2 regions of the Paenibacillus sp. J14 genome follow, and region 2 is predicted to be linked to the other one. Evidence: riboswitches for the same ligand, from Rfam matches in the RefSeq annotation. Region 2 holds a riboswitch; the other holds the start of a gene.
What was found. A riboswitch is a leader RNA that binds a small molecule or an ion and turns the genes downstream of it on or off. The one in region 2 is predicted to bind cyclic di-GMP.
Positions count from the first base shown of each region.

Region 1 (11,350 bases), on a different contig from region 2:
TCTGGCGGAAACGGCGGCGGGAGTGGTGGAACAGGAGGAAACAGCGGAGAGAAGACGCTTAGCATCATGTGGTGGGGAACGGACGCGCGACATGAAGCAACGCAAAAAGCGCTGGACTTGTATTCGCAGCAAAATCCCGGCGTGAAATTCAAACCAGAGTTTATGGCTTGGGACGCGTATTGGCAGAAGTTGCCGACGTTAGCCGCCTCCAAGACGATGACGGACGTCCTTCAGATGGATGCGGCATATATTCAGGAATACGTCAGCCGGGGACAGCTCGAGGATTTGTCCGACATTGACCTAACTGGCATTGTGGATCCTAATGTGATCGAGAATCTAAAAATCGACGGGAAGCTGTACGGCATTCCGCTGAGCCAGAACGCCCAGGGAACAGCCTTCAACAAGGTCGAGCTGGAGCAGTATGGCATTCCGCTGCCGCATAAGGACTGGACGTACGACGAGTTTTTCCAATGGGCAAGGGACGCCCGCGCCAAGCTGCCGGAGGGTAAATACCCGATCGGCGATACCACCACTTGGGACTTCTATAACTATTATCAGACGGCGATGGGGAAACCGCCGATTATGTCTGATGGAGGAAAGACGTTTACGCTCGACAAGGACCTGTTCATGAAGTTCTATCAAACCTATGAGCAGTTCCGTAAGGACAACATCGTTCCTCCAGCAGAGCAGTCCGCCGCCTTCCTTGAAAACGATCCGCAGGCAGACCCGATGGCCAGCGGAGTGGTCATGACGAGAGGGGCAACCACCGGTTCCGTCAGTGCGCTGGAACTGCTCATGCCGGGCAAGGTAGGCGTAGTGAACATGCCGGTTGGTCCTGCAGGCGGGGGCTGGGCGCAGTCCACGATTTTCCTGAGCGTCAGCACCAATTCAAAGAACAAGGAAGAAGCGAAAAAATTCGTGAAATGGTTTATCACCGATGAAGCGGCAGGAGATGTGCTTGGCTTGACCCGCGGCATTCCAATCAATCCGGATATTTACAAGAAGCTGGAACCGAATCTGGAAACCAAGGATAAGCTTGGGAAGGAAATTTACGATTTATCTGTAGATCAGGCGTTGCCTTTTTATTCTCCAGCTCCTGGTTTCTCGGAATGGGTGGATACCTATAAGAAGGAGATGGATGCGGTGACATTCGGCCAGCAATCGATTGAAGAGGCCTATAACAAGATCGACAAGCTTGGCAAAGAACTGGCGGCCAAGGCGGGGAAATAAGCGATAGAAAGCGGGGAATCATCAAATGCAGCTTGCGGAATTTCTTTCAACTCAGCCCGATCAACTGTGGCATTTGTCGAAGCAGATGAACGTCAATTATGCGGTCAGCGGGCTGCCGTGGGACGAGAAGACGGAGAAGCCATGGGATTTAATGCCGCTGATCCGGATGAAGCAGCGTTTTGCCGACTTTGGGCTGACGTTGTCCGTAATTGAATCGATGCCGCCCAGCAACAAGATCAAGCTCGGGACGCCCGGCCGTGACGAGGAGATCGAGATTTTTCAGCAACTTATTGTGAATATGGGGGCTGCGGGCATTCCCGTACTTTGCTATAACTTTATGGCGCAATTTAACTGGTTCCGCACATCCACGACGACCCGAACGCGAGGGGGTGCGCTTGTCTCCAGCTACGATCACAGCTTGATGGCGAATGCGCCATTAACGGAAGCTGGAATCGTGACGGAGAAGCAGCTGTGGGAGAACCTGCATTATTTTCTGGAAAAAATCGTTCCGGTCGCAGAATCCGCCCGGGTGAAGCTGGCGCTTCATCCGGACGATCCGCCGATTTCGCCAATTCGCGGCGTATCCCGGATCTTGACGAGCGCGGCGGCGTTGCAGCGGGCGATCGATCTGGTGCCCAGCGCGTACAGCGGCATCACGCTGTGCCAAGGGACGCTGGCAACGGCCGGCGAAGACATTCCAGCGGTGATTCGGCATTTTGCCAATCAGCAGAAGCTGTTCTTTGTTCACTTCCGCGACGTGAAGGGCACGCCCGAGAAGTTCGAGGAAACGTTCCATGACGATGGTCAGACGGATATGCTCGAAGCGATGAAGACGTATTACGAGCTAGGCTTTGACGGTCCGGCGAGACCGGATCACGTGCCAACGATGGAAGGTGAGAGCAACGAAAACCCGGGGTATGAGCTGCTTGGCCGTCTGTTTGGCGTCGGTTATATTACCGGCTTAATGGAGGCGGCGGCCAAGATGACCCCAGGTTCCGCTGCCCGATAAGGATATTCGAGAGAAGGATCGTCTTGACCGGCAATGCCGTCAGGACGATCCTTTTTTTACAAACACATAAAAAAAGCAGCAGAGCGTTAACTCCACTGCCGATCGTTAGAATAATGATAATTCCATTGGTCTGTAGATTCCCAGAGACCGCCGATTTCCGGGTGAAGGTGAGCTGCCAGCACTTCGTCATTGAGATCATCGATCCCAAGTCCGGGGGCGTCCGTCAGCGTGATGAAGCCGTTCTGGACGATTCTTTCCGGAAGGCGGCTGCCGATCACGATGTCGTCCCACCAATCGACGTCACAGGAATGGTATTCAAGCGCAAGGAAGTTCTCGGTGGCGACGGCGACGTGAGCTGCTGCTAGGCAGGCGATGGGGCTTTCGGCCATATGGATCGCCATGGCCACGCCGTAATCCTGCGCCATGTCTCCGATTTTCTTCGTCTCGAGGATGCCTCCAGCTGTCAGCACGTCTGGGTGGATGACGGAGACGCCGCCGGCTTCAAGCAGCGGCTTGAAGTTTTCCTTCAAGTAAATGTCTTCGCCCGTACAGATCGGCGTCGTCACGGCGCGGGACAGGCGGGCGTATTGGTCCGTATACTGCCACGGAATCATATCCTCCATCCAGGCAAGGTTGAACTTGTCGATGCGCCGGCCCAGTTTGATGCAATCTTCCAGGCCGATATGACCAAAGTGATCGATGGCCAGCGGTACATGATTGCCGATCACAGATCGAACTTCAGCGACGTATTGCTCGAGCATGTCGAGTCCTTTTTCGGTAATATGAATGCCGGTGAAAGGATGAGGGATATTGAAAATGTCGTAATGGCGGTTTTTGATTTCACGAAGCTCTTGCTCGGTAAGATCACCTTTGTCTCGGGCGTACCGGCGCTTTGAGATTTCCCGCATGTCCTCCAGGAAGCCAAGCGGTGCGCTAAGGGTGCCCGGTTCGTTGATGAGCTGTCCGATGCCAAGGTCCATCTTCAGGAAGGTGAAGCCGGCCTCCATCCGTTTCTTCAGCGCCTCTCCCATTGCTTTGCCGGTGTCTTTGCCCACAACGTCCGTGTCGCAATACATGCGGACTCGGTCGCGGAACTTGCCGCCCAGCATTTGATAGATCGGCACTCCGTACGCTTTGCCGGCCAGATCCCAAAGTGCGATCTCAAGTCCGCTGACGCCGCCGCCTTGACGGGCGTGCCCCCCGAACTGCTTAATCCGGCGGAATAGCTTGTCGATGTTGCACGGGTTCTCCCCGAGAAGCCGGCTTTTCAACATGAGGGCATATACCTTATCCGCGCCGTCGCGGACTTCCCCGAAGCCGACCAGCCCTTGGTTCGTGTAGACCTTGATCAGGCTGCTGTGGAACGGTCCGCCGACGATATCGGTAAAGCGGATATCGGTAATGCGAAGCTCCGAAGGGCTGGAGGAGGTACGGACATGGGCCAGCGTTTCTTCGTACGTTTCTTTATTTACCATGAAATCACTCCTTATGGAAGGATTGGCTGCAGCCAGCAGCTATGCGGGTTACAAGAGCATGCTCCCGCCATCGAGTCGAATAGCAGAACCCGTCATGAATTCACTTTCGTCTGACGCGATGAAGCAGGCGAGGTGAGCCACGTCAATGGGGAGACCAACGCGCCCCAACGGAAACTTCTCCTGTTGCTGCTTACGCCGTGCTTCCCGTTTCTTCTCTGCATCCGGATCGTCCGGTGAGATGCGGGTGTATTTGCCCACATCAACGGCTCCCGGCTCAATCGTGTTCACCGTAATGCCAAAGGGCGCCAGCTCAATGGCACTTTCCCGCCCCAGCATGCGGATCGCACCTTTGGTCATGGCATACACCGGGTCAAAATCGGTGGGGCGTTTGGCGTGCACCGACGAGATGAGGATAATTCGTCCGGTTCCTTTTCGTTTCATCCCGGGAATTACAGCCTGGATGCATTGCCAGTAGCCTTTCACATTCGTATCGAACAGGAGATCAAATGTCTCACCATTGTGCTTGAATAGATCGTAATTCAACTGTACAGCAGCATTGTTGACTAGAACATCAACTGGGCCAGCCTGGCTTTCGATCTTGTGTATCATCGCGTTAATTTCCCTCTGCTTCGAAATGTCCGCCTGGACAATCAAGCAATGGCCCCCCGATTCGTCTATTCTCCGCTTGGTCTCCAGTACGCCAGCTTCACTCCGGTTATAGTGAAGGGCGGTGACAGCGCCTCTCTTGGCCATTTCCACGGCAATTCCCTGACCGATGCCAGTTCCGGATCCGGTGACGAGAACGACTTTGCCTGTTAAACTCATGGCGAATCACTGCTCCTTGGTTGTCTCATTTTGTGATCCATATAATGAAGCAGGAAACCTCCGTCCAACCGCAAATCCGCGCCGTTCAAGTAACTCGCATCGTCTGACGCCAGGAAGCAGGCAACATTTGCGATATCGTCCACTGTCCCCAGCCGGGCGCTCGGCACCTTGGTTTCGTAGCTGCGATAGAGCGTGGTCAGCGAACTGCGGAATCGCTCATTATCGCCTGGGATGGGGCCAGCTTCAATGGTATTCACACGGATGCTGTGTCGCCCAAGCTCAAGGGCCGCTTCTTTAGCAAGCAGCTTTATGGCGCTTTTGGAGGCACTGTAGGCGAAGGAGGAGCCGTTAGGTTTCTCAGCATGGATGGAGGAAATAAAGATGATGCAGCCAGACTCCCGTGCAGCCATCACTTTCCCGGCAGCTTGCGTGCAAAGAAAGGCCGATTTTGCGTTGGTGTGGATCACCTCGCGGAACAATGCTTCAGAGCCGGCTTCAACGGAAAAAGGTACGAACAGGTCATGATTATGGATCAGCACCTGCAGGGCACCAAGCTCCCGTTCTGCTTGCAGCACAAGCTCGTTTGCGTTGGTGCCGGAGTTTAAATCGACATTGCTTACGAGCACTTTGGAGCCGGAAGCTTTAGCCAAGTTGATTTCAGCTGCAATCTCTATGCCATTGGACGGACTACTTAGCAGGAGATGGGCGCCATCCTTAGCCCAGCGACGGATCAATGCTTTGCCCGTCGGCTGGTCGGCGTCTGTAATCCAAACGACTTGCGGTGATCGCTTCATACATCACCTCCGAATAGCACGCCCAAGTCAGGGCGGCTAGCTATGACACACTCTCATCATAAGTTTCGACCGTTCCGGGTTCGAGACGTGAAACTTATGATTTTGTTTGATTTTTTTAGGAAGCCTTTCGTAAGATGGGGATAGCTTAATTTCTTGGCAAGGGGGATAACTATGGAGCCAATTTCTCCGAAAATATCGGCGTTCCAAGGCGTACAGCAGATGAATATCCCTTTAGCGGCTGGCCCGCGGCATTCCGTTGGACTTCGGTCGGACGGTACAGTGATGGCTGTAGGAGATGTCCGAAATGGCCAGTGTGATGTCAGCGATTGGCGGGGGATCGTGGCGGTGGCGGCAGGTAATGTTCATATGGCAACGAACACAGGAAAGTCGCATACCGTGGGGCTTCGGTCGGACGGTACGGTGGTTGCCACGGGATGGAATGGGCATCAGCAATGCGAAGTGAGCGAATGGAGCGGAGTCGTAAGCATTGCGGCGGGGTGGCGCAGAACGCTTGGGTTAAGAGGCGATGGTACAGTGGTGGCCGTAGGGCGGAATGCGGAAGGCCAATGCGAAGTCAGCAGTTGGCGGGATATCGTGGCGATCGCAGCAGGGGATTGGCATACCGCTGGTCTGAGCGCCGACGGAACCGTGATCATGGCCGGTAACAATCGCTACGGCCAATGTCATGTGAGCCAGTGGCATAATATCAAGTCCGTGGCGGCCGGTTATCTCCACACCGCAGGTCTTCGATCGGATGGCACGGTCGTAGCCACAGGGGCGAACAAGCATCACCAATGCGAGGTAGGGGATTGGCGAGGAATTATGGCAGTTGCTGCCGGCAGCTATCATACGGTTGGATTGAAATCGGACGGCACCGTAGTGGCAGCGGGCTCGAATCAATATGGTCAATGCGAGGTCAGCAACTGGCGTGAAATTGTTGCCATTGCCGCAGGATGTGCGCATACACTTGGTCTAAAGGCGGATGGCTCGGTTGTGGCGACTGGCCATAATGAGTACGGTCAATGTGAGGTTAGCAAGTGGAGAGGGATAAATTTGTTACTTTAACCCTATTTAACACTATCAGCATATCTCATTAATATTGGCCCTTATCATAGAGTACAGAAACTCAAAACACATAGGAGGTTCGAACTCTATGAAACTGGCAAAAAGCATGCGTTTAAAAGCAGCATTTGCGATAACAGCAGCGACAGCTGAAATCGCAATCTCAGGGTCCTTGAGGATGAACTTCCTCCCATAAGCCTTGCTTCCACTTTCACTAAAAAATGTGAGAGGGAGGCAGGGCTTTTTTGGGTTCGGGTGATGTTAGGAAAACTCTCAAAGTTCTGAAATTTGTCTAAAATTAATTTAAAAATAGGACTATACGCCTATCTTACATTTTAAACCTGAAAATTTTCGTTTTGTTCATTGTTTTTTTCAAGACCACTGCTATAATCTTACATAACAAATCGAAATATGTCGAAAATCACTGTCGAATTCGACATATTCTGATCTTTTTCGCATAAACCACCTTCATAATTTTCTGGGCAAAATTACTGAAAAGTAATGACGCAAAGCCATGGGTCTAAAGTTCTGAAATAGAGCTATGATTGCCAGGTTGCCAATGACTGAATTGCTGAATTCATGCATTGACGATGCCCTTCCAGACAACTAGAAGGGTTTTTCTTTTAACGGATAACATGAATTCGGCAACGAAGGTGTAATTCTCAAACGGGAGAGTCTTATGGCTCTCTCTTCGTATAGGGGAGGTGAAGTGATGATTGAAATTTCAGATAAGGAATTTATCAAATTAGCCGGTTATATCAAAACAAATTTTGGGATTCATTTGAGCGACGAGAAGAGAACGTTGGTAATGGGCCGATTGTGGAACGTCTTGAATTCGCTGAACATGGAAAATTTCTCGGACTACTTGAACTATATTGCTACCGATCAGAGCGGCGAAGCCGCAAGAACGTTTATCAATCAGATGACAACCAATCATACATACTTTATGAGAGAATCAGATCATTTTGATTTGTTTCGCGCCAAAGTTCTCCCCGAACAAGTCCCCAAAATCAAAGATCGAGATTTGAGGGTGTGGAGCGCCGGTTGTTCCACAGGGGAGGAAGCCTATACTTTAGCCATCCTAATCAATGAATTTTTTGGAAATGCTCGGCTCGGATGGGATACAAAGCTGTTGGCGACCGATATATCGGAAAAGGTGCTGATTGAAGCTAAGAAAGGGATTTACAGCCGTGAAGAGGTTGCGCTGTTGCCGGAGCGTTGGAAACATGATTATTTTCATCCGCATGGGATGAACCAATATAAAGTGAAGCCCAAAATCAAAAACGAAGTGGTTTTTCGGCGATTTAATCTCATGGATCCGTTCCCCTTCAAAAAGAAGTTTCATGTGATCTTTTGCCGGAATGTGATGATCTATTTTGACGCAAGTACGCGCATGCAACTGATTCACAAATTTTACGACAGTCTAGTCCCCGGAGGGTATTTATTTATTGGTCATTCCGAAACGATCCAACGGGATCACACCAAATTTAAGTACGTGATGCCTGCGGTTTATCGCAAAGAGTAACGATTGGAGAGTTGCCTGGATGCAGGTCAGAAATAAGATTAAAGTTCTGGTCGTAGATGATTCCATGGTGTTTCGCGAAATGATTGCCCGCGGGATTACGACGGACCCTGACATTGAAGTTGTAGCTACAGCTGCGGATCCATTCGAAGCAAGGGACAAGATATTAAAATATCATCCGAATCTCATGGTCTGCGACGTGCAAATGCCGAAAATGAACGGGATTGAATTTCTTCGGCGCTTGCTGCCTCAGTATTCGATTCCCGTTATCGTGGTCAGCGCGATCAGTTCGTCCGTGTTTGACGCCTTAAACGCCGGTGCGATTGATTTTATCTCGAAGCCGGATAACAAGTTATCGCATGTGGAGAAGTTTATCGAAGAACTGATCGAGAAAATCAAGATTGGCTCGAAAGCAAAAATTGTCCATCAACCGAAGAAACTGGCCGCTTCTCCTGCCGATCCGCCAACGAAGCTGGTTACTGCGAAACCTGCTACAACCAAGGAAGTGATTGCCATCGGGGCTTCTACCGGCGGTACAGAGGCGATTTATACCGTGTTAAAGTCGTTGCCCAAGGATATGCCAGGTATCGTTATTGTTCAGCATATCCCTCCCATGTTCTCGAGAATGTTCGCCGAACGGCTGAATCAGAGCTTATCGATTCGTGTGAAGGAAGCCCAAACAGGCGATACGATTGAGCGGGGCAAAGTGCTGATTGCACCGGGAGATAAACATATGCGAGTGAAGCGTTCCGGAGATCATTTCGTGGTCGAATGTTTTGCAGGCGATAAAGTCAATCGCCATTGTCCCTCGATTGATGTGTTGTTTGAATCCGTGGCGAAAGAGGCGGGGAATCAATCGATCGGAATTATCTTGACCGGTATGGGTTATGACGGAGCCAAAGGATTGCTGGCTATGAAACGCAAAGGCGCCCGAACTATTGGACAAGATGAGCAATCCTCTGTTGTATATGGGATGCCGAAAGTGGCCTATGATCTGGGAGCAGTAGAGAAACAAACCTCGCTGTCTAACATTTCTCATGTTTTAAGTACGATGCTGTAAAACCGTCTTTATTGTAGGGCATTCATTGAATGCCGGTCACACTAATTAGGTTGGGTTAAACAACTGAAAACCAGTGACGCAAAAGCTTTTTCCTTTAATTTATTAAACCAGTAAAGGGTACGACATCCAAAGGAAGAATAGGGAGGGAAATGATGGGATATCAGCAAGGCGACCCCATATTTGAGGCATACATTACCGAAACCTCTCAGCTGGTCGAACAGCTGGAAGAAATCATTCTGACTTGTGAGAATGCGAATTTCTTCTCAGAAGAGATGATTAACGAGATTTTTCGCATCATGCATACGATTAAGGGCTCTTCCTCGATGATGCAATTTCATAACATAGCGACCTTATCGCATGCATTGGAAGATCTTTTTTCTTATTTACGTCAATACCATCTCAAATTGGAAGATTGGTCTGAGTTGTCCGATTTGATGCTGGAGGGCGTTGACTTTACGAAAATTGAGCTCCATAAAATCAAACATGGCGAGCACGCCGATGGAGATTTTACGGCAATCACGCAGAGAGTTAAAGGGCTATTAGGCTCTCTTGAACAACAACGTTCTATTACCAAAGCAGATGAAAGGGCTTCTCAGGCTGAGATAGTTCGATCATCGAACAATTTTAAAGCTCAGATCCTCTTCACTGAGGATTGCGAGATGGAGAACATCAGAGCGTATCAAATCGTTCATCAACTCAAGGATCAGCTCGAGGATTACTGGCATATTCCGGAGGACGTGCTGGAAGATCCGACATCGGCGGAAACGATACGAAATCAAGGATTTCAGTTGTTTATTCGGACGAGCAAAACGTATGACGAGATCTACTCGGTGCTCTCCCAAACCAGTTATCTGAAGTGTTTGGAACTAGAGCAGGTTGAACTAGACAGAGAACAAGCGGTTTCAGACAAGGAGAAAGCTCAAGAGGTCCAAGATGAGGTTCAAGGAGAGGGACAAGTCGTTCAAGAAATACAAGTGCTTCCTGATTTGCAGAGCATTGTAGAGAAACCAAGCTCTGCTAAGCCCGCGATCGTGGACAATCCAACTGTTAAAGAGACGAAGAGTTCAACAAGCAGTTATCAAGGGAAATCCATCAACGTAAATGTGGGCAAGTTGGACGAGCTGATGGATTTGGTTGGGGAATTAGTCATCGCGGAAGCGATGGTCACTCAAAACCCGGATATTATCGGCTTGCAACTGGAGCAGTTTCAAAAGGCTGCAAGTCATTTACAGAAGATCACCAAGGAAATTCAAGACAAGGTGATGGAAATCCGCATGGTTCCGCTAGCCACAACGTTCCAACGAATGCATCGGGTTGTGCGGGATATGAGCAAAAAGCTTGGGAAGAACGTACAGTTACAACTGTTAGGTGAAGAAACGGAAGTAGATAAGAACATTATTGAACATATCTCAGATCCACTGATGCATTTGGTGAGAAATGCGGTTGATCATGGTTTAGAAACCACCCAAGAGCGAATGGAGGCAGGGAAGCCGGAAACCGGAACCTTGACGCTGGAAGCGCTCAATGTTGGCGGCGAAGTCATGATTATCGTGAGAGATGATGGTCGGGGATTAAACAAACAGAAAATTTTAGAGAAGGCAAGAGCGAATCATCTGCTGCATAAATCCGAAGGGGATATGACCGACAAGGAGATCTTCAACCTGATTTTCCTTCCTGGATTTTCGACCAGGGAGAACATCACGGAGTACAGCGGCCGAGGCGTTGGGATGGATGTCGTAATGCAGAACATCGCGGCAGTTGGCGGAACGATTTTTGTTAACAGTGAACCCGGTAAGGGCTCAACCTTTACAATCAAAATTCCGCTTACGCTCGCGATCATTGACGGGATGAATGTTCGGGTGGGAGATGCCCAGTATACGTTACCTACGACGTCGATTAAAGAGTCGTTCAAGCCTCTCGTTAAGGATCTCATTACTGATCCGCACGGGAACGAAATGATCATGGTTCGGGGAGAATGTTACCCGATTCTACGCATTCATGAACGGTATCATGTACCTACAAATACTACCCAGTTAACCGATGGCATTTTGATTATGGTGGAACAGGATGGCAGAGGGTTATGTATTTTTGTGGACGAGCTGGTCGGCCAACAACAGGTTGTTGTTAAAGCGCTGCCGCCTTATATAAGAGGATTTAACACCGTTGAAGGGATATCCGGCTGTACCTTACTGGGGGATGGGGATATCAGCTTGATCCTGGATGTTCAAGGCTTATTAAAAATGAAAGAAGAGGAGTGGTGAAGATGTCGGAGGCCGTTCGAGAGGATGTAGATCTTTTGGAGGAAGACTCGCAAAAGGATAAGTACTTGACCTTTATTGTGGACGAAGAATGCTATGGGATTGAAATCAGGTA
Region 1 covers NZ_JADQ01000009.1:588-11,937, reverse strand. Annotated here, with positions in the region: gene M891_RS0104420 (ABC transporter substrate-binding protein) at 1-1,230, shown strand, start outside; gene M891_RS0104415 (mannonate dehydratase) at 1,256-2,239, shown strand; gene M891_RS0104410 (mandelate racemase/muconate lactonizing enzyme family protein) at 2,326-3,714, opposite strand; gene M891_RS0104405 (SDR family NAD(P)-dependent oxidoreductase) at 3,763-4,539, opposite strand; gene M891_RS0104400 (SDR family NAD(P)-dependent oxidoreductase) at 4,536-5,333, opposite strand; gene M891_RS0104395 (RCC1 domain-containing protein) at 5,505-6,398, shown strand; cyclic di-GMP riboswitch class I at 6,867-6,956, shown strand; gene M891_RS0104385 (CheR family methyltransferase) at 7,108-7,920, shown strand; gene M891_RS0104380 (protein-glutamate methylesterase/protein-glutamine glutaminase) at 7,940-8,977, shown strand; gene M891_RS0104375 (chemotaxis protein CheA) at 9,130-11,238, shown strand; gene M891_RS0104370 (chemotaxis protein CheW) at 11,241-11,350, shown strand, end outside.
Region 1: linked by a shared signal. The riboswitch ahead of M891_RS0104385 (CheR family methyltransferase) and the one ahead of M891_RS25280 (glycosyl hydrolase family 28-related protein) in region 2 are both predicted to bind cyclic di-GMP.

Region 2 (11,350 bases):
TCAGTTCTACTTCTTCCGGCTCGGGAAGGTTACGATATTTTCGCAGGGCGAACCAAGACATTCCGAGATGAAGCAGATAGCCCAATGTAGCCGCTAAGCTAAACCACAGGATGGCGGTGACAGCACTCTGCCCCGAAAAATAGGCAAGCAGCACTGCGCCCAATACGATAATGATTCGTCCAATTTCTCGGTACAGGTGTAGATCCTGACGTTCCATCACATCAATGGTGGAACCCACCGAATTGGCGACAAACTGACTTAAATACATGACTCCCAGAATCTGCACAATTTGCCCCGAGTTAGCCCATGCCTCCCCGAACAGGAAGGCAAAGGTCGCTGGTGCAATGAACACCATGACAAGTACAATCAGCAGACCAATGATAAAGATGTTACGGACCGTCCGCTTAAACAAGGGATATAGCTTATGGGGGGTATACAGCATATAATTGGACGACTCTGATAAATAAACATTCATCACCGACGAGGTAATCAACGTCATGGGGGACCCCAATATCCGTTGCCCGAGAGCAAACCAGCCCGCCACCTCCGGTCCATAAAAGGCAGCAAAAAGAATCGTCGGCAAGTAGATCCCAAAGCTATTAAGCATGTTGGACGGCAAGGACAACAGCGGAAACCGCTTGTATCGGGAGGCGACTTCCTTCATCTCCGCCCAATTGCTGTGCATCGACTCTTGCTTCACATCTTTCCGCCAAAGCTTCCATTGTGGGATCACGCCGCCCAACCGGCCTATGACGTCCCCTAGAATAAGTCCAAGCGGACCTTTGAAGATGCCGCTGAACAGCAGTTGGGAAGATACGAGAGAGAGGCTTTGTGAAAGCTTCGTCTTCGAGATCTCCCGAAAATATTTCTTGCGGATGGACCATCCGTTCAAAATTTGATAGAAGCCGCTAAAAAACAGGCTGGCTATAAAAAAGATGAAATAACGCTGGACATCCGGTTCATTGGTCCAAACCGACAGCGGATGGGCCAAGAAATAGACTCCCACCCCGCCGATGAGGCTGACTAACGCACAGATGCGAAGGGATAAGCTCAGCAGGCTGCTTGCCGTCTTGTCCTTGCTCGGCAGGGTAATGGCATTTTCGTAAGAGAAGGATGTCATCATCAGCATGATCGAGATGATGGAAGTATACATGGAGTACACGCCATATTCGGAAGGATTATATAAGCGGGTAATGATTGGCAATGTCACCAAGATGATGATTTGGCTCAGGATGGTTCCGCTGGCCAGAACGACCACATTCCGAAAAAAGCTGTCGAGCTTAAAGTTCTTGATCTTGTTTATCATCTTCGTTCCTTCATGATTCGAGGACTTTTTGGATTTGCTCAGCGATCCGTCTTTGCGTCTCTTCATCCATGAGCGGCCAAATTGGCAGCGACAGCACCTCCGCAGACGCAGCTTCCGCTTCAGGAAGACAGAGCTCATTCGGTTGGTAGACCGGAAGCTTGTGGACCGGAACGGGATAGTACACGATCGAACTGATTCCTTCTGCAGCAAGTCCCTGCAAAAGTTCGTCTCTTCTTCCGTTTAATACTCGAATCGTATACTGGTGGTATACATGCTTGGCGTAGGAATGCTCCGTTGGCAACACGAGCCCCTCCATGCCGCCCAGCAGCTCCCGATAGCGCTCTGCGACTTGACTGCGACCTTGATTCCACTCTTCGATATAAGGAAGCTTGACCCGTAAAATGGCAGCCTGCATCTCATCTAAGCGGGAATTGAAGCCAATCATTTCGTTATAGTACTTCTTCTTCGATCCGTGAGCTCGCAGCATGGCAGCTTTCTCGGCCAGACCGTCATCATTCGTGACTAGCAGTCCTCCGTCACCATAAGCTCCGAGATTCTTGGACGGGAAGAAAGAGTAGCAACCAACATCTCCCAATGTGCCAGTCTTCTGCCCTTTATATTCCCCGCCAAAGGCTTGGGCAACATCTTCGATCACGACAAGTTGCCTACGTTGAGCCAGCTGAAGCAGCGGGTCCATGTCTACGGCGTGCCCAAATAGGTGCACCGGAATAATGGCCTTGGTCTTCTCTGTCAAAGCAGCTTCCAGCAATTCTACATTCAGGTTGTACGTCACCGGATCAATATCCACAAAAACCGGAACAGCCCCTACCCGACTAATCGCCTCAGCGGTAGCAAAAAACGTAAAAGGCGTAGTAATCACTTCATCGCCTTCACCAATCCCTGTCGCCAGCAGCGCAATCACCAGCGCATCCGTGCCAGAATTCACCGCCACAGCATGTTTGGCACCCAAGTAATCGGCCGCTTCCTTTTCAAATTGCTTGACGTTCTCTCCCATAATGAACGCCCCACGGTCTAGAACCTTCTCCAAAGCGCTCAGAATTTGTGGCTTCAATTGCTTCATCTCATAACTCATGTCGAGAACCGGGATTTTCTTATGGTGTACCGCTTGATTCACTCCGTCTTTGAGCATCGCTACACTTCCTTTGTTTTATGTACTGAGTTCTCACTTCGCTCATACTCACGTCCACATTCCTGGCAGATCGCTTTCAACCCGCTAAATGCAAGCGTAATCCCGCATTCGCATACCCAGCCCATTTGCCGGGCAGGCACTCCCGCTACGATGGCATATGGAGGAACATCGCGGTTTACCACAGCACCAGCCGCAACAAACGCCCACTCCCCAATTTCCACCCCGCACACGATGGTGGCATTGGCCCCAATCGACGCTCCTCTTCTTACTCGGGTCGGCCGATAATCGCTGCTCGTATTGCGAGGGAATGCCGAGCGGGGAGTCCGCACATTCGTGAAAACCATGCTGGGGCCGCAGAAGACATAGTCCTCCAAAATGACACCTTCATACACGGAAACATTATTTTGAATTTTGACACCATTCCCAATCGTGACCCTTGGCGCAACAAAGACGTTCTGTCCCAAGCTGCAGGAATGGCCGATTTCTGATCCTGAAGAGATATGAGAAAAGTGCCATACTTTCGTGTTCTCCCCAATGACAGCGCCCTCGTCAATCACCGCTGTGGGGTGTGCCCAATAATTTGTCATCCATTTCACTCCGTCCCTCATGCTATAACAAGTAATATTGCTCCGGCTTGGCATACCCGTTCATTGCATTGCGCGTATCCAGCAACAGTCGGCTGCTTTGACCGACCAGGTCATAATCGAATGCCGAATGATCTGTGGCAATGACGGTAATATCGGATTGGGCAAGCCTCTCTTGCGTCAGCTCCACGGTTTCGTAAGTTTGCCCGTGATACTTGAATGCCGGGATGTGTGGATCGCTTAGGATAACCTCTGCTCCTCGCGCTTCCAGCAGTTCCACAATTTTAAGAACCGGAGATTCCCGATAATCATCAATATCCTTCTTGTAGGCTACGCCAAGTAAATAGACGACAGATCCATAAAGTGGCTTCTTGTTGGTATTGAGAAGTTCAGCGATTTTCTGTACAACGAATTCCGGCATGGAGTTATTAATTTCACCGGCAAGTTCAATCAGACGAGTGTGGTAGTTATACTCTCTTGCTTTCCAGGTAAGATAGAAGGGGTCAATTGGAATACAGTGTCCGCCCAATCCCGGACCCGGGTAAAAGGCCATAAAACCATAGGGCTTCGTCTTCGCAGCTTCAATCACTTCCCAGACATTAATGCCCATCCGGTTACACAATATAGCCATCTCATTCGCTAACGCGATATTGATATGACGGAAGGTATTTTCGTATATCTTCTCCATCTCGGCCACTGCGGGGCTGGAGACTACATGCACTTCTCCATCCAACACCTGCTTATACAGCGCTTCGGCGATTTGGGAGCAGGACTTCGTGACGCCGCCGACGACTTTAGGGGTATTCTTCGTATTGAAATGCTTGTTGCCCGGGTCAATCCGTTCAGGCGAATAAGCCAGGAAGAAATCCTTCCCGCAGATCCATCCGGTGGATTCGAGGATCGGCTTCACGAGCTCCTCTGTCGTTCCGGGATAGGTCGTACTTTCCAGGACTACGAGCATCCCGGGATGAAGATATTTGGCAATTTCCTTCGCGGAATTTTCCACATAACTCGTATCCGGCTGCTGGTAAATGTCCAACGGGGTTGGCACACATATCGCAACCGTATCCACCATAGAGATGAAGGAGTAATCCGAAGTCGCCTGCAGTCGCCCGCTGTCTACCATCGTTTTGAGATCTTCATCCACTACATCCCCAATGTAGTTATATCCCCGGTTAACCATGTCCACCTTGTGCGGCTGGACATCAAACCCAATGACCTGGTATCCGGCCTTTGCCTTCTCTACAGCGAGCGGAAGCCCGACATACCCAAGTCCAATGACTCCGATCTTCGCTGTTTTGCTGTGAAGCTTATCCATCAATTCGGTACGATGATCTTGCGATTGCAGCATTGATTCACGCATAGCGCCCTCTCCCTTTCCTACATAACGACTTGTGGACTGCCATTTTCAACCATATCAATGACAAGCTTCAGTGCATTTCTGCCATCCTCCAGCGTGATGGCTGGCGGGCGGTGATCCCGGATGGCTTCCACCATATCCTCAATGATGCATTGATGTCCCGGTTTGCCAAAGGGGTCCCGTTCAATCTCGGAAATCAGCACCTCCGTCTCTTCCTTGGTCATCGAGGAGCAATTCCATTGCTTAATCCAATTGGCCGTTCTGCCGCCGATTTCCGCATATCCATGCTCTCCAAAAACAGCGATCGACTCCTCCAAATTTTGCTCATACACCGTCGTACATGCCTCGACAACCCCCAGATGTCCGCTCTCAAACCGAAGCACGGCGACCGCAACATCCTCCGATTCAATCTTCCGGAACCGGGTATCCACCAACGATTTCACTTCCTTCACCGGGCCAAAAAGCCAGATCAACAGGTCCAAACTATGGATCGCTTGATTCATCAAGACGCCTCCATCCATGGCCTTCGTCCCTCTCCATGGAGCCTGATCGTAATAGGCTTGACTCCGATTCCAGCGAACCGTTGCATTCACATGACTTAACTTGCCGAACATCCCTTGATCCAACGCGTGCTTTAATTGCCGAATGGCTGGCCGATAGCGGTTAGGATGAACCACCGTAACCAGGACCCCATTCTCTTCTGCTGCCGCTGCAATGCGGTCAGCATCTTCCAATGTTAACGTAACGGGCTTCTCAATGATCAGATGCTTCTTGGCCTTGGCCGCGGCAATGGCCATAGAAGTATGTAATCCGCTTGGCGTACAGATGCACACGACATCGATGTGAGGGCATTGTTGCAGCATCTCGTCCATGTTCAGATAAACCGGGACATTCCACTTCTCTTCCAGTTCAAGCAATCGTTGAGGGTTGTTATCACATAACGCCGTAAGTACCGCTCCATCCGTGCTATTTATCGATTCGATATGTTTGTTCGCAATATGGCCGCATCCGATAATCGCAAAGTGAATCATTAGAATTCCATCTCCTTTTCTCTCGGAGTTCGCCTTTGCTGACTGCGTTTGGAGCCCCCGCGCTTCTCCAGCAGCATCGAGACGCATAGCCCTGCAAATAGACCGATAAAGCCGCCGATCGCATAGTTCAAGATCTTCCGGGGGCTGACGGGAATTGAAGCCTCTTCCAGATTTGACTTGTCCAAAATCATGACACTGGAACTCTCCACCAGCTCTTTCGATTTCTGAATAAAGCTTTCGGCGAAGGCATTGGCAATGGCCACCGCATCCTGCGGATTGTCATGTGTGGCTTTGATAATAATTACTAGAGTGTCGGGGTCTGTCCTGACTTTGATCCGTTTTAATAATTCATATGCGGTTTCCTTGGTCTGTAGTTTATTTTTTGCTTCATTGGCAATAAATCGACTCTCAATCGCATCCTCATACGTTTTAGTTAACATCTGACTGGCCAAAAATTCGGTGTAAGTCCCCGCCTCGGTAGAAGCAATCGTAGCTACCAAGCTTGCAGTCGCTTGATATTGAGGTTTGGCCAGCGTATTAACCAAAAAAACGCCTCCCTCACAGACTAGAAGCGTAACAATAAAAGCAATCATGTGTTTTCTTAAGATTTTAAACAAACCGCTACTTTCCAATAGCTCCACCTCAGTCGATGTCAGAATATCACTCCAAAATAAGTCCCAGAAAATCCGTCATGAAAAAATAGGATAGGCATTTAAAACTAGGAAAATAGTCACCTAAATATAACCTTATATTAACACAAATTGCAATCAAGAGAAGAATGTTTTTTTTGACGCATTTGAGAGACAAACAAAAAACAGGTTTACGAAAAGACGATTGTCTCTTCATAAACCTGTTAAACTCTATCAAGTGATGATTTAATTATAAGTTCGATACTACCTTAACATTGACGTTCGATTTTGCCAGTTGGATGTTGAAGGCTTGTCCCTTAACGATGTTGTCCTTAACCACGATATCCTTCTGGATGCAATTCGCAAGATAGGTGGTCAGGTCGATTCCGCCCTTCGTTGTTTCAATCTTGTTGCCCTCGACCGTTCCGTTCTCCGCATTCTGCCAAGTCCAGATTCCTTTCTCGGCATGCTCGATCGTGTTGCTCGAAATGGTGAAGTTCTTCGTATTCCCTAAGCGAATGCCCGTTGTTCCCGCAATCACACTTTGCTGCCCCATTTTAATCTTGTTCCCTTTGATGGTCACATGATTAACGGTCTCATCGGCGCTGACTTCAATCGCAGCATAATAACTGCCAACCCCTTCAATGCGATTGTCCGAAATGCTGTTGTTCGAAGCGTAGACGCTGATGCCAGCGTACATGTCAGGAGCCAACTGACCTTTATCTTTACCTTCGTAATAGTTGTTATTGAGATAGGAGTTCGTGATGATATTGCCGCTGACCGTAATCCCTTGGGCGTAAATCTTGATCGCACGTTTAGCGTTGAAGCTGAAGGTATTGTTGGCAATCAAGCTGCCCACGTCCCGGCCCGTCCCACGATCCAGGTTCGGGTCTTCATAGAAAATCCCGTCCCCATCGTCGGCTGAACCGATGTGATGGATGTTGGAGTTCGTGATTCGAACGTTCGATGCAACCTTCTCTGCCGATCCCCAGGTTGTTGTAATATAGATGCCTCTGGAGATCAAGCTGCCGGCTGTCAGATTCACAGCCTTGATATTATAAATTTCAGAATTTGTGATTTCAATGTGATTGGTATCGCCATAAATGACAATCCCCGAGACGACACCCGTATAAAAATCGCTAGCCGGGTCACTGCTGTGCGTCGCATTGGCTGCCGCGATCCGATTCACTTTGACGAAGGAGCTGCCTCCCCCGATAACCAGAACACGATTTACGGCATGATTACCATCCAACATCAAGTCCGAGATTTCAATTCCAGTACCCGATGCATGGATCATTTCCCATCCAAATTTGTGAGCATCTGCTTGAATGACCGACTTCTTGCCTTCGCCTTTAAGCGTAGTTCCGCTCTCGACGATCAGCGTATTCACTGGATTCACCACGTAAGTGCCTTCAGGAAAATATACCGTTCCTTTGCTGCTTGCTGCGAGATCCAAAGCCCGTTGAATTGCCGACGTATCGTCAGTCACTCCATCGCCTTTGGCACCTTGGTCCTTCACATTAATCATTTGGGCGTCCTTTGGCTCAGCGTTCGCAGCAACCGGATTTATAGAGAAGTTAAACAGGAATCCGACTGCAACGACCAACGTGATAAGCACGAATTTCTTAATCGATTGATTTGCTGCCATAAAGGACACCTCAAATTCGATAGGATAAAAAATAGAAAGCCCCCGTTTCAGGAAGCCTTCTATCTCATCCTGAAAACTTTCGGGAACTGGCTGGCATGTGATCTGCGACCACGAAGCCCCTGTAGCTTTGCGTCCCGCACTTTCATGCGGTTTGCCTTTTCGATGTTCTCGTATTCAATTCTGAGGTTTGGAGTGGAGTCAATTTCTGAGGTTGGAGTCAATAAAAAAAGAACCAAATAACTATAGTTATAAGGTTCCTCATCGGAAACCTGTATGTAGGGAGCTGGCTGGCATGTGATCCTCGATCACGAAGCCCCTGTAGCTTTGCGTCCCACCCTTTCGAGCGGTTTGCCTTTATTCGACATTGCAGGCTTAAAATATGTTAGATTATGGTTCTATAGTAGCATATCCTCTATGAATCTGTAAACTAGCACTCTACTAATATTTTACTAGACGACAAAATGTTCCATTGGATACCTGATTCACATCCGGTCTTTATAGACAGAGGTTAATTCCTCCAGCACGTTCTCAATCGCATACGTCCCCGTAAGTAGATCTCGTCTTGCAGCTATCTCCTGCCGAAGCAAGGGATCGTGATATAACTGCAGAATCCGATCAGCAAAGGCATCGGCATCGCCGAGCTCGACCAGAAATCCATGGACGCCTTCCCCGACGAGGTCCCGGTTTCCCCTTACCCGAGTTGCCACCACAGGAAGGCCGCTGGCGATCGCCTCCATAATATTGACCGGCAAGCCCTCCTGCCGGCTCGAGGATACTGCTACATCCGCCAATGCGTAAATGTTCTCCATGTCCTTCCGGTGTCCGAGAAAGGTAACATAAGGTTCCAGCCCTTTCTCAGCAACGAGACTTTTGTAGAACGCCTCCAGTTTCCCTTTGCCGGCAAGCAGCAGCTGCACATTCGGAATGGCATCCTTCAATTTTTGGATCGTCTCCAGCAGGAGCGTCTGGTTCTTGCGATGAATCATTTCCGCCGCATATATGAGAACAAAACGGTCTTGTCCGACGCCATACTCTTCTCGCAATTGCCGCTTTTGCTCCGCTGTAGGCGGTTTAAATCTCTCGAAGCTGATCCCGACCCCATGCACAAAATGGATGAGCCCCGGTTTGAATTTCCCTCGCTTAGCCCGCTCGAAATCCTCATCATTCATCGTTACCAGAACGTCAGTATACCGAGAAAGCCACTTCTCCACCGGATAGTAGATCAACCAATTGATGCGAGAAGCCCCCTTGTAAAAATGAAAACCATGAGCAGTATAGACGACTTTCGTGCCTTTTCTTCGACTTTGGCGGGCAGCCAGTCTCGTTAACACTCCGCCCATAGGGGTATGACAATGAATAATCTCGTATCCCTGACTGTCGATAATTCTTTTTAGCTCCCGTAGAGCCTTGAGGTTATCCCTGCTATAGGGAGAACGCTGGATGGGAATATCAAACTGCTTGTCCGCCCATGGAACCGGCTCAGAACCATTCGCAGCCACATGAACCTCCCAGCCCTGATCCCGGAACCATTTCAAGTAAGGTAGATGAAATGCGTTAATGTGAGACACAACCGTAGCGCTAAATAACACCTTTTTGGGCACCCATACCATCCGCTTTCTAGTAATATAGTACCAAATATATCAGTCTTTATAGGGGAGTTCAATCGCTGTTCTATCATAAGTTTAGGGTGACTAGCCCATAGGGTTCTGATATATTAGTAGTTATCAAGTCCATACTCAAATCTACCTAATCATTTTTTCTCTCTCAGGACAACTTAAGGTCCACTCCTGCCTGCATAGAATAGACTCTCACATCATTTCTCTCATCATCTCACGACACTTTAGGAGCCGACCGGCACAACATCAGATCAGACAAAATTCAGAAGACTTGCATTTGCATGGTAATAGGCATAAGGAAATAGTATAAAAGTTCTACTTCGTGTTTACACCAGATTTGGAAAAAGCTATGATTAACTTATGGATAAGTAACCAATTGAGTCAACTATGGGGTGGAAATTGTGAAAGTTTTAATCACAGGAGGCTACGGCTTTATCGGTTCCTTTGTTGCCGAGAGATTTCTTCGAGAAGGACATCAGGTTGTCATTATAGACAATATTTCAACCGGCAATGTAAATCATATTAAGTTTCCTCATACTTCCTATATTTTGGATGTAGAGAGTCCGAATTGCGAAGCGGTCTTTGAGCAACACGAGATCGACGCAGTGATTCATCTTGCAGCCCAGGTCGATATTGTTACTTCTGTGGAGAACCCCTATGCTGATACGAAATCGAACATTTTAGGCCTTACGAACATGCTTCAACTTTCTGCCAAGTACCAAGTCCGGAAATTTATTTTTGCGTCATCTGCAGCTGTATACGGAACTACGCAAGAAATGCCACTGTCCGAATCCTATCTTTGCAAGCCGGTATCACCCTATGGAATTAATAAGCTTCTTGGTGAATATTACTGTGAGAAATGGAAAGAGCTCTACGACCTAAGCACGCTATGCTTCCGCTTCGCCAATGTATATGGACCTCGGCAAGGAACGATCGGCGAAGGCGGCGTCGTCTCCATCTTTATGGAGCGGGTGCGAGATGGGAAAGAGCTGGTCATCTATGGAACCGGAGAGCAGACACGAGACTTTATTTATGTGGAAGACGTCGCAGAGGCCATTTTTCTAGCTGCAGGCACCGAGCATTCGGGAGTGATGAATCTATCTACCTGTACAGAGAACTCGATCAATACGTTGATTGAGATCCTCTCCGAGCTTCATCCCTCACTCCCTAGTATCATTCGAGTGAATTCCCGCCCTGGAGATATCTACCGATCCGTTCTGAATAACGAGTTGCTGCGTTCCACCATCAACTGGACGCCAAAGTATTCCTTCAAGGAAGGACTGATCCAAACCTACGAATGGTTTATGCGGGAATCTCAAAGCTTGACGAAAAAGAAGAAAACCTCAACGAATTCTTCCACCTTGTATAACGACGAGCAGATCCAAAATGAATTGCTTGGCTCGGCCCTGTCCCGAAACATTCGAAGTCTCTACCTAAGTCAGAACGAGCTGTATCTGGAAGGGACCCCTGTGCTCAAGCCAGAAATTTTCACGGCGGTCATTCACTCCAGAATTCAAGCCAAGATGAAATTCGATACGGATTACGTTCTGCTCGCGATCACGAGCGAGGTCAGAGATAATGAACAGCTGCTTCATGCGGTTGATCGGACCCTGAGGGAGAATGATTATATCGGTTTAAGCGAGACCGGCACCCCACAAATTCTGCTGTCGAATGTCTCTCTGAACGATGCGGGCATTGTTATTGAAAGGCTGGCCCGGCAAGGAGTCGTTGCGGAAGTCATTTCCGGAACCAATCCTACGAAAGGAGATTCAAAGCAACGGAATGATGGAGCAAACAACACTGTCCAAATGGGCTGAATTTAACCGCCGGCGGTGGAATTGTCGAAGTGATTATCATCGGTTGCAGCTTCCCCAATCTGAGGTATACGGTGAAATGCTGCTGTTCATGGATGCAAAAGGGAGGTCGTACCTCCCGCCACAGAACCCCTACCACTTGACCTACTTTTATCCAACAGCCACAAGCAAGGCTTCACGATCGAATAAGCAATGGCATGAGGTCGCCAACC
Region 2 covers NZ_JADQ01000016.1:51,105-62,454, forward strand. Annotated here, with positions in the region: gene M891_RS0108270 (lipopolysaccharide biosynthesis protein) at 1-1,306, opposite strand, end outside; gene M891_RS0108275 (DegT/DnrJ/EryC1/StrS family aminotransferase) at 1,317-2,456, opposite strand; gene M891_RS0108280 (acyltransferase) at 2,459-3,043, opposite strand; gene M891_RS0108285 (nucleotide sugar dehydrogenase) at 3,066-4,403, opposite strand; gene M891_RS0108290 (Gfo/Idh/MocA family protein) at 4,421-5,431, opposite strand; gene M891_RS0108295 (YveK family protein) at 5,431-5,976, opposite strand; gene M891_RS25280 (glycosyl hydrolase family 28-related protein) at 6,311-7,708, opposite strand; cyclic di-GMP riboswitch class I at 7,787-7,874, opposite strand; cyclic di-GMP riboswitch class I at 7,984-8,071, opposite strand; gene M891_RS0108305 (glycosyltransferase family 4 protein) at 8,191-9,318, opposite strand; gene M891_RS23555 (NAD-dependent epimerase/dehydratase family protein) at 9,726-11,141, shown strand.